3 regions of the Enterobacter wuhouensis genome follow, and region 1 is predicted to be linked to each of the others. Evidence: predicted binding sites of a transcription regulator. Region 1 holds the regulator's gene; each other region holds the start of a gene.

Region 1 (2,266 bases):
GATGGCGATTGGCGCAACGCAGGCGATCCCCGTGGGCGGACGCTATGCGTTTCGTGATATGGGCATGCTGAGCTGGAACTGCGTGGTGGCGAGCCATCATCCGCTGGCGGCGATGGAAGGGCCGCTGAGCGACGACACGCTGCGCAGCTGGCCGTCGCTGGTGCTTGAGGATACGTCGCGCTCGCTGCCGAAGCGTATTACCTGGCTGCTGGACAACCAGCGTCGCGTCGTTGCCCCTGACTGGGGATCCTCAGCAACCTGCCTTTCCGCCGGTTTGTGCGTGGGAATGGTGCCGGTTCATTTTGCGCGTCCGCGTATCGATACCGGAGAATGGGTGGCGCTTACGCTGGAGAACCCGTTCCCGGATGCGGCCTGCTGCCTGACCTGGCAGCAAAATGACGTGTCGCCCGCAATGGCCTGGCTGCTGGATTACCTGGGCGACAGCGAAACGCTTAATCGGGAGTGGTTACGGGAGCCAGCGTAGCTGGCTCCCGTAAAACGATTAACGACGGTAGTCGCGGAACGGGCCATCCGCAACGGAACGGCGCTCGATAAGGCGCGGGTGGACCTCGATGGACTGGGATTCTTCACGCTTGTTGACGATCCTGTCCATCAGCATGTTGAAGGCCGTTTCGCCCAGCGAATCTTTCGGCTGGTGGATAGTGGTCAGCGCCGGCGTAAAGAAGCGGGCGTTACGCACGTTGTCATACCCGATCACGGAAATATCCTGCGGCACGCGCAGACCCAGCTCGTCCGCCGCGCAGAGGGCACCCATTGCCATGATATCCCCACCGCAGAAGACCGCAGTCGGGCGGTGCTGCTGGGAGACAATTTGCTGCATGGCGCGATAGCCCGATTCTGGCTCAAAGTCACCCTGCACGATCCAGTTTTCCGGCACGGTGATGAGCGCTTCTTCCATGGCTTTCATAAAGCCGGCCAGACGGCCTGCGCCGGTATTTCGCTCCAGCGGGCCTGGGATCACGCCAATCTCGCGGTGGCCGCGTTCCACCAGGTAACGGCCTGCCATGTAGCCGCCTTCAAACGCGTTATCAATCACCGAGTCGGTGAAGTCGGCTCGCGCTTCGCCCCAGTCCATCACCACCATCGGAATGTGGCGGTACTCTTCCAGCATGGAAAGCACGGACTCCGGGTACTCGGAACACATGACCAGAAGGCCATCGACGCGCTTTTGCGCCATCATCGACAGATAGGCACGCTGTTTTTCAATGTTGTTCCACGCGTTCCCCAGAATGAGGGTATAGCCTTTCTGGAAGCAGTTTTTCTCAACCGCTTCGATAATCTCGGCAAAATAGGCCGCTTCGCTGCTGGTAGCCAGCAGGCCGATAGATTTGGTGTGATTCACCTTCAGGCTGCGCGCCACCGCACTCGGCGAGTAGTGCAGTTCCTTGATAGCGGCCCAGACCGCATTGCGCGTCTCTTCAGCAACAAAGCGGGTTTTGTTAATTACATGTGATACGGTTGTAGTGGAAACGTTTGCGCGTTTTGCTACGTCTTTTATTGTTGCCATTAAATGTCACTCCAGACCATATCCTAAGCTCCTGAAAAACATGAAGGTAAACGTTTGCCTTCTCTCACCCTTATTACGCAATCTGGAATTGCGACACGCCGGGAAAACGACACAGGACGTCAGGAGGGGGTCAATGGCCGGTACGCTAATAAATTTAGCGTGGAATTTTGTCCTATCTTGATGAAAAGGGGAAGAGCTAAAGTGGATATCAGTTTAAATCCTGGAAGATTTTTGACGTAAACTGTGTAAAAATGAGCAAGCTCACTTTTCGTAGGGTGATTAAAAGGAGAAAAATTGATGAGTACCGATCTTAAGTTTTCGCTGACCACCACCGTTATCGTGCTGGCTCTGATTGTTGCTGCGGGTCTGACGGCTGTACTGCACTGATTTAATCGGGGGGAGCGCTTGCTCTCTCCGAACTTGCCCCGATTGTTACTTCTCCGGCAAAAATCTTTTGCCAAAATGTTAACTTCTCATTTTTTGTGATTGATGTCATGCTTTTGACTTCTTATTCCTGTGTCGCACTCCGACACGGCATCCGGAGTTGACCCATGAAAATCAATTTTCCTCTGCTGGCCCTGGCGATTGGCGCTTTTGGGATCGGCACCACTGAATTCTCCCCTATGGGGTTACTGCCCGTTATCGCCCGGGGCGTAGACGTCTCAATCCCGGCTGCCGGTATGCTGATCAGCGCCTATGCGATCGGCGTGATGGTGGGGGCTCCCTTGATGACGCTGC
Region 2 (2,266 bases), 1.5 Mb from region 1:
TAATAATGGAGAAGCGCGTTAAGTACCGTACCGTCAGGATTTCCCGCGCCCGGGTGAACCACAAGGCCACGAGGCTTGTTGATCACCAGAATGTCATCATCCTCATAGACGATGTCCAGCGGGATGTCCTGCGGCTCGAAGCGGATTTCCTCTTCGATTTCAGCATTGATGGCGACAGCTTCCCCACCTAACACTTTCTCTTTTGGTTTGTCCCAGATCTTGCCGTTTACCAGCACGCGCTGGTCAAGGATCCATTCTTTTATACGTGAACGCGAATAATCAGGGAACAATTCGGCCAAAGCCTGATCTAAGCGTTGACCGAGCTGATTTTCGGAGACTGTTGCGGTGAGTTCTACTCGTTGTGCCATAAACTGCTTCTTCGTTTAACGTTGGGTTTTACGGCTTCGCCGTTTAATATAGTGTGCTATTGTAGCTGGTCTTAATCGGGAGCAGGAACAGAGTTTCTCCCGGACAAACATTTGAGGAAAGTCAAAACGTCATGACGCGCATGAAATATCTGGTGGCAGCGGCCACGTTGAGCCTGGCTTTGGTGGGCTGCTCCGGTTCAAATGAACAGGTCCCTGACAATCCGCCGAATGAAATCTATGCGACTGCACAACAAAAGTTGCAGGACGGTAACTGGAAACAGGCGATAACGCAACTGGAAGCGCTGGATAATCGCTATCCATTTGGCCCTTACTCGCAGCAGGTGCAGTTAGATCTCATCTACGCCTATTATAAAAATGCCGATCTGCCGCTGGCTCAGGCAGCCATCGATCGCTTCATGCGTCTGAACCCGACCCATCCTAACATCGATTACGTGATGTATATGCGCGGTCTGACTAACATGGCGCTGGATGACAGTGCTCTGCAGGGCTTCTTCGGCGTGGATCGTTCCGACCGTGACCCGCAGCACGCGCGTGATGCCTTCAATGACTTCTCCAAGCTGGTGCGCGGCTACCCGAACAGTCAGTACATTACCGACGCCACCAAGCGTCTTGTGTTCCTGAAAGATCGTCTGGCGAAATACGAATACTCTGTGGCGGAATACTATACCCGCCGTGGTGCATGGGTTGCGGTCGTTAACCGTGTAGAAGGTATGCTGCGCGATTACCCGGATACCCAGGCAACGCGCGATGGCCTGAAGCTGATGGAAAATGCTTATCGTCAGATGCAGATGACGTCTCAGGCTGAAAAAGTGGCGAAAATCATTGCCGCAAACAGCAGCAACACCTGATATTGCCTCAATGCAAAACGGCAGCCCGAAGGCTGCCGTTTTTTTATTCATTTTAGAGCGTCGCTGAAGGGCGTTAGCCTCAACACATCCAGTCAACTATGGCCCCAATTTTTGCCTTCGACAAGGTAAATCTCACCTCTTCCTGCCCTTCCTCACAAAAAAGATTCCCTGACAAAAACCGACAAAATAACGTGATCTAAATCACACATTTTGACATTAGGTCGGGTATGCTGGAATCACCAAGACGGAAAGACAAGAGGTAAAATTTATGACAATGAACATTACCAGTAAACAAATGGAAATTACTCCGGCAATCCGCCAGCACGTCGCAGACCGTCTCGCCAAACTGGATAAATGGCAAACTCATTTGATTAATCCACATATCATCCTGTCCAAGGAGCCGCAGGGTTTCATCGCTGACGCAACTATCAATACTCCAAACGGCCATCTGGTCGCCAGCGCAAAACACGAGGATATGTACACCGCTATTAACGATTTGATCAACAAGCTGGAACGGCAGCTCAATAAAGTGCAACACAAAGGTGAAGCCCGTCGCGCCGCAACATCGGTGAAAGACGCCAGCTTCGCGGAAGAAGTTGAAGAAGAGTAATCCTTTAAATTGAGTGTACCGCCAACGCGCCTTCGGGCGCGTTTTTTGTTTTTTATTGACAGGGTGAAAACAGTACGGGTACTTTAACGGTATCAATCACAGGATGACCTTATGAAACACACGCCGTTCTTCTTCGCATTCTTTTTTACCTTCCCCTGACCGGGAGGCGTTTCGTCGTGTGATAAAGAATGCGAAGACGAACAACAAGGCCTCCCACTCCGGGGGGCCTTTTTTATTGATAACGATAAAATGAGACAGGCAACACTATGACACCGGAAAACCCGTTATTGGATCTGCGCGTAAAAATCAGCGCGCTGGATGAAAAATTACTGGCCCTGCTGGCCGAACGCCGCACGCTTGCCGTGGAGGTGGGCAAAGCCAAGCTGGATTCCCACCGCCCCGTGCGCGATATCGACCGC
Region 3 (2,266 bases), 770 kb from region 1:
CAAGCTGGCTCGCGAAGCGGTTGAAGGTGCGAAGCAGTAAGCTCTTCGCAGCATGAAAAACGGGCCTTTTGGCCCGTTTTTTTTATCCTGCTATCTTAACGCTCGCAGCGGCTTCTTTCGCTCTCGCCACGGCGTCGTCAACATTATCCCCGGTGGCTAATGCCACGCCCAGACGACGGGTTCCCGCGATCTCCGGCTTGCCGAACAAGCGGACCTGCAGGCCTGCGCCCACGGCACCTTCTACGTTATCAAACGTCACGTTCTGGCTGATGAGCTGAGGCAGGATCGCTGCCGATGCCGACGGGCCGTACTGTCGAATGCCGCCAACGGGCAGGCCGAGGAAGGCGCGCACGTGCAGGGCGAACTCGGAGAGATCCTGCGAAATGAGCGTCACCATGCCGGTATCGTGCGGGCGAGGGGAGACTTCGCTGAAAATCACCTCGTCACCGCAGACGAAGAGCTCCACGCCGAACAGGCCGTAGCCGCCCAGCGCCAGTACGGTTTTGCGGGCGATCTCCTGCGCGCGCGACAGCGCCAGGGCGCTCATCTGCTGCGGCTGCCAGGATTCACGATAGTCGCCGTCTTCCTGACGGTGACCAATCGGATCGCAGAAGTGGACGCCGTCCACGGCGCTGACGGTCAGGAGGGTAATTTCAAAATCAAACTTCACCACGCCTTCAACGATAACCCGTCCGGCCCCGGCGCGACCGCCCTGCTGCGCGTAGTCCCAGGCGCGGTCCAGCGCGCTGCTGTCGCGGATATAGCTTTGCCCTTTACCGGACGAACTCATCACCGGCTTTATGATGCACGGGTAGCCAATTTCCTCCACGGCGTGAAGAAACTCGGTTTTGTCACCGGCAAAACGGTAGCTGGAGGTGGGGAGCTGGAGATCTTCCGCCGCCAGGCGACGAATGCCCTCCCGGTTCATGGTCAGCTTCGCGGCTTTCGCGCACGGAACAACGCGCTGGCCTTCCTGCTCTAGAGCGATCAGCGTATCTGTGGCGATGGCTTCGATTTCAGGCACCACGAAATGAGGCTGCTCTTTCGCAATAAGCGCGCGCAGCGCCTCACCGTCAAGCATGTTAATCACGCAGGCGCGATGGGCAACGTGCATCGCAGGGGCGTCGGGGTAACGATCCACGGCAATCACTTCAACACCCAGGCGCTGGCACTCGATGGCCACTTCTTTACCCAGTTCACCCGATCCCAACAGCATAACGCGCGTCGCGGCAGGACGCAGCGCAGTTCCTAAAAGAGTCATAATATTCCCCCTGAAAAAGTTGCGGGGAGTATAAACGAAAACGTTTGCGCGTGTCTTGTCAGGGACATCAGCGGCGTGCGGAAATTTGCGCTTCTTTAGCGCCAACAGACATTTCCTGACGTCTGCTCGCTTAGTCTGTGAAGCATATGCACTGCTAAGTGAGGGAAATCATGTCAGGCTGGTTAAATCAATTGCAATCCATGCTGGGTCAGAAAGCCGGGGCGTCTGGCGAGCAGGGGCTGAGCAAGCTGCTGGTGCCGGGCGCGCTCGGCGGGCTGGCGGGCCTGCTGGTCGCCAACAAGTCATCGCGCAAGCTGCTGGCAAAATACGGCACCGGCGCGCTGCTCGCGGGCGGGGGGGCCATTGCCGGGACCGTGCTGTGGAATAAATACAAGGATAAGGTACGTACCGCGCATCAGGACGAACCGCAGTACGGGCAGCACGTCTCGCCGCTGGATATCCGTACCGAAAGGCTCATTCTGGCGCTGGTGTTTGCCGCGAAAAGCGACGGGCATATCGACGACAGAGAACGCTCTGCAATAGAGGAACAGCTGCGTGAAGCCGGTGTTGAAGAGCAGGGCAGAACGCTGGTCGCGCAGGCCATTGAACAACCCCTTGACCCTCAGCGTCTGGCGCAAAGCGTCAAAAACGAGGAGGAGGCGCTTGAGCTTTACTTCCTGAGCTGCGCCGCCATCGATATCGACCACTTTATGGAGCGTAGCTACCTAAACGCGCTGGGCGATGCGCTGAAAATCCCTCAGGAGGTTCGGGAGGGCATCGAAAAGGATATTCAGCAGCAAAAACAGACGTTGCAGGGCGTGTAATTAACCCATGAGGCCACGTTTCGCTTGCATCATGCGTGGGTTTTGCCACCCTTATAGGGTGTAAAACTCATAAGTAAGATGACATGCCACCGAAAGCCCGACGTACTCCATATGCGATCGTTACGCATGGCGATACGCGTATAGACAATTATTACTGGCTACGGGACGATTCGCGTTCCGA

Evidence for each region. Region 1 encodes PurR, which represses purine synthesis genes. Its sites were predicted from a motif close to CANGCAAACGTTTGCNTG; they were not measured.
Region 2: raiA (ribosome-associated translation inhibitor RaiA) is a predicted target of PurR. The motif match lies at 1,391-1,408, and genes of this name have one in related genera.
Region 3: purT (formate-dependent phosphoribosylglycinamide formyltransferase) is a predicted target of PurR. The motif match lies at 1,295-1,312, and genes of this name have one in related genera.

Annotation. Positions count from the first base shown of each region.
Region 1 covers NZ_CP142124.1:2,064,855-2,067,120, forward strand. The annotation lists gene punR (DNA-binding transcriptional activator PunR) at 1-484, shown strand, start outside; gene purR (HTH-type transcriptional repressor PurR) at 503-1,528, opposite strand; gene cydH (cytochrome bd-I oxidase subunit CydH) at 1,826-1,915, shown strand; gene VPX56_RS09910 (MFS transporter) at 2,080-2,266, shown strand, end outside.
Region 2 covers NZ_CP142124.1:3,516,151-3,518,416, forward strand. The annotation lists gene rluD (23S rRNA pseudouridine(1911/1915/1917) synthase RluD) at 1-368, opposite strand, end outside; gene bamD (outer membrane protein assembly factor BamD) at 500-1,237, shown strand; gene raiA (ribosome-associated translation inhibitor RaiA) at 1,506-1,847, shown strand; Phe leader region at 1,958-2,083, shown strand; gene pheL (pheA operon leader peptide PheL) at 1,959-2,006, shown strand; gene pheA (bifunctional chorismate mutase/prephenate dehydratase) at 2,114-2,266, shown strand, end outside.
Region 3 covers NZ_CP142124.1:2,833,727-2,835,992, reverse strand. The annotation lists gene kdgA (bifunctional 4-hydroxy-2-oxoglutarate aldolase/2-dehydro-3-deoxy-phosphogluconate aldolase) at 1-40, shown strand, start outside; gene purT (formate-dependent phosphoribosylglycinamide formyltransferase) at 83-1,261, opposite strand; gene VPX56_RS13650 (tellurite resistance TerB family protein) at 1,432-2,085, shown strand; gene ptrB (oligopeptidase B) at 2,169-2,266, shown strand, end outside.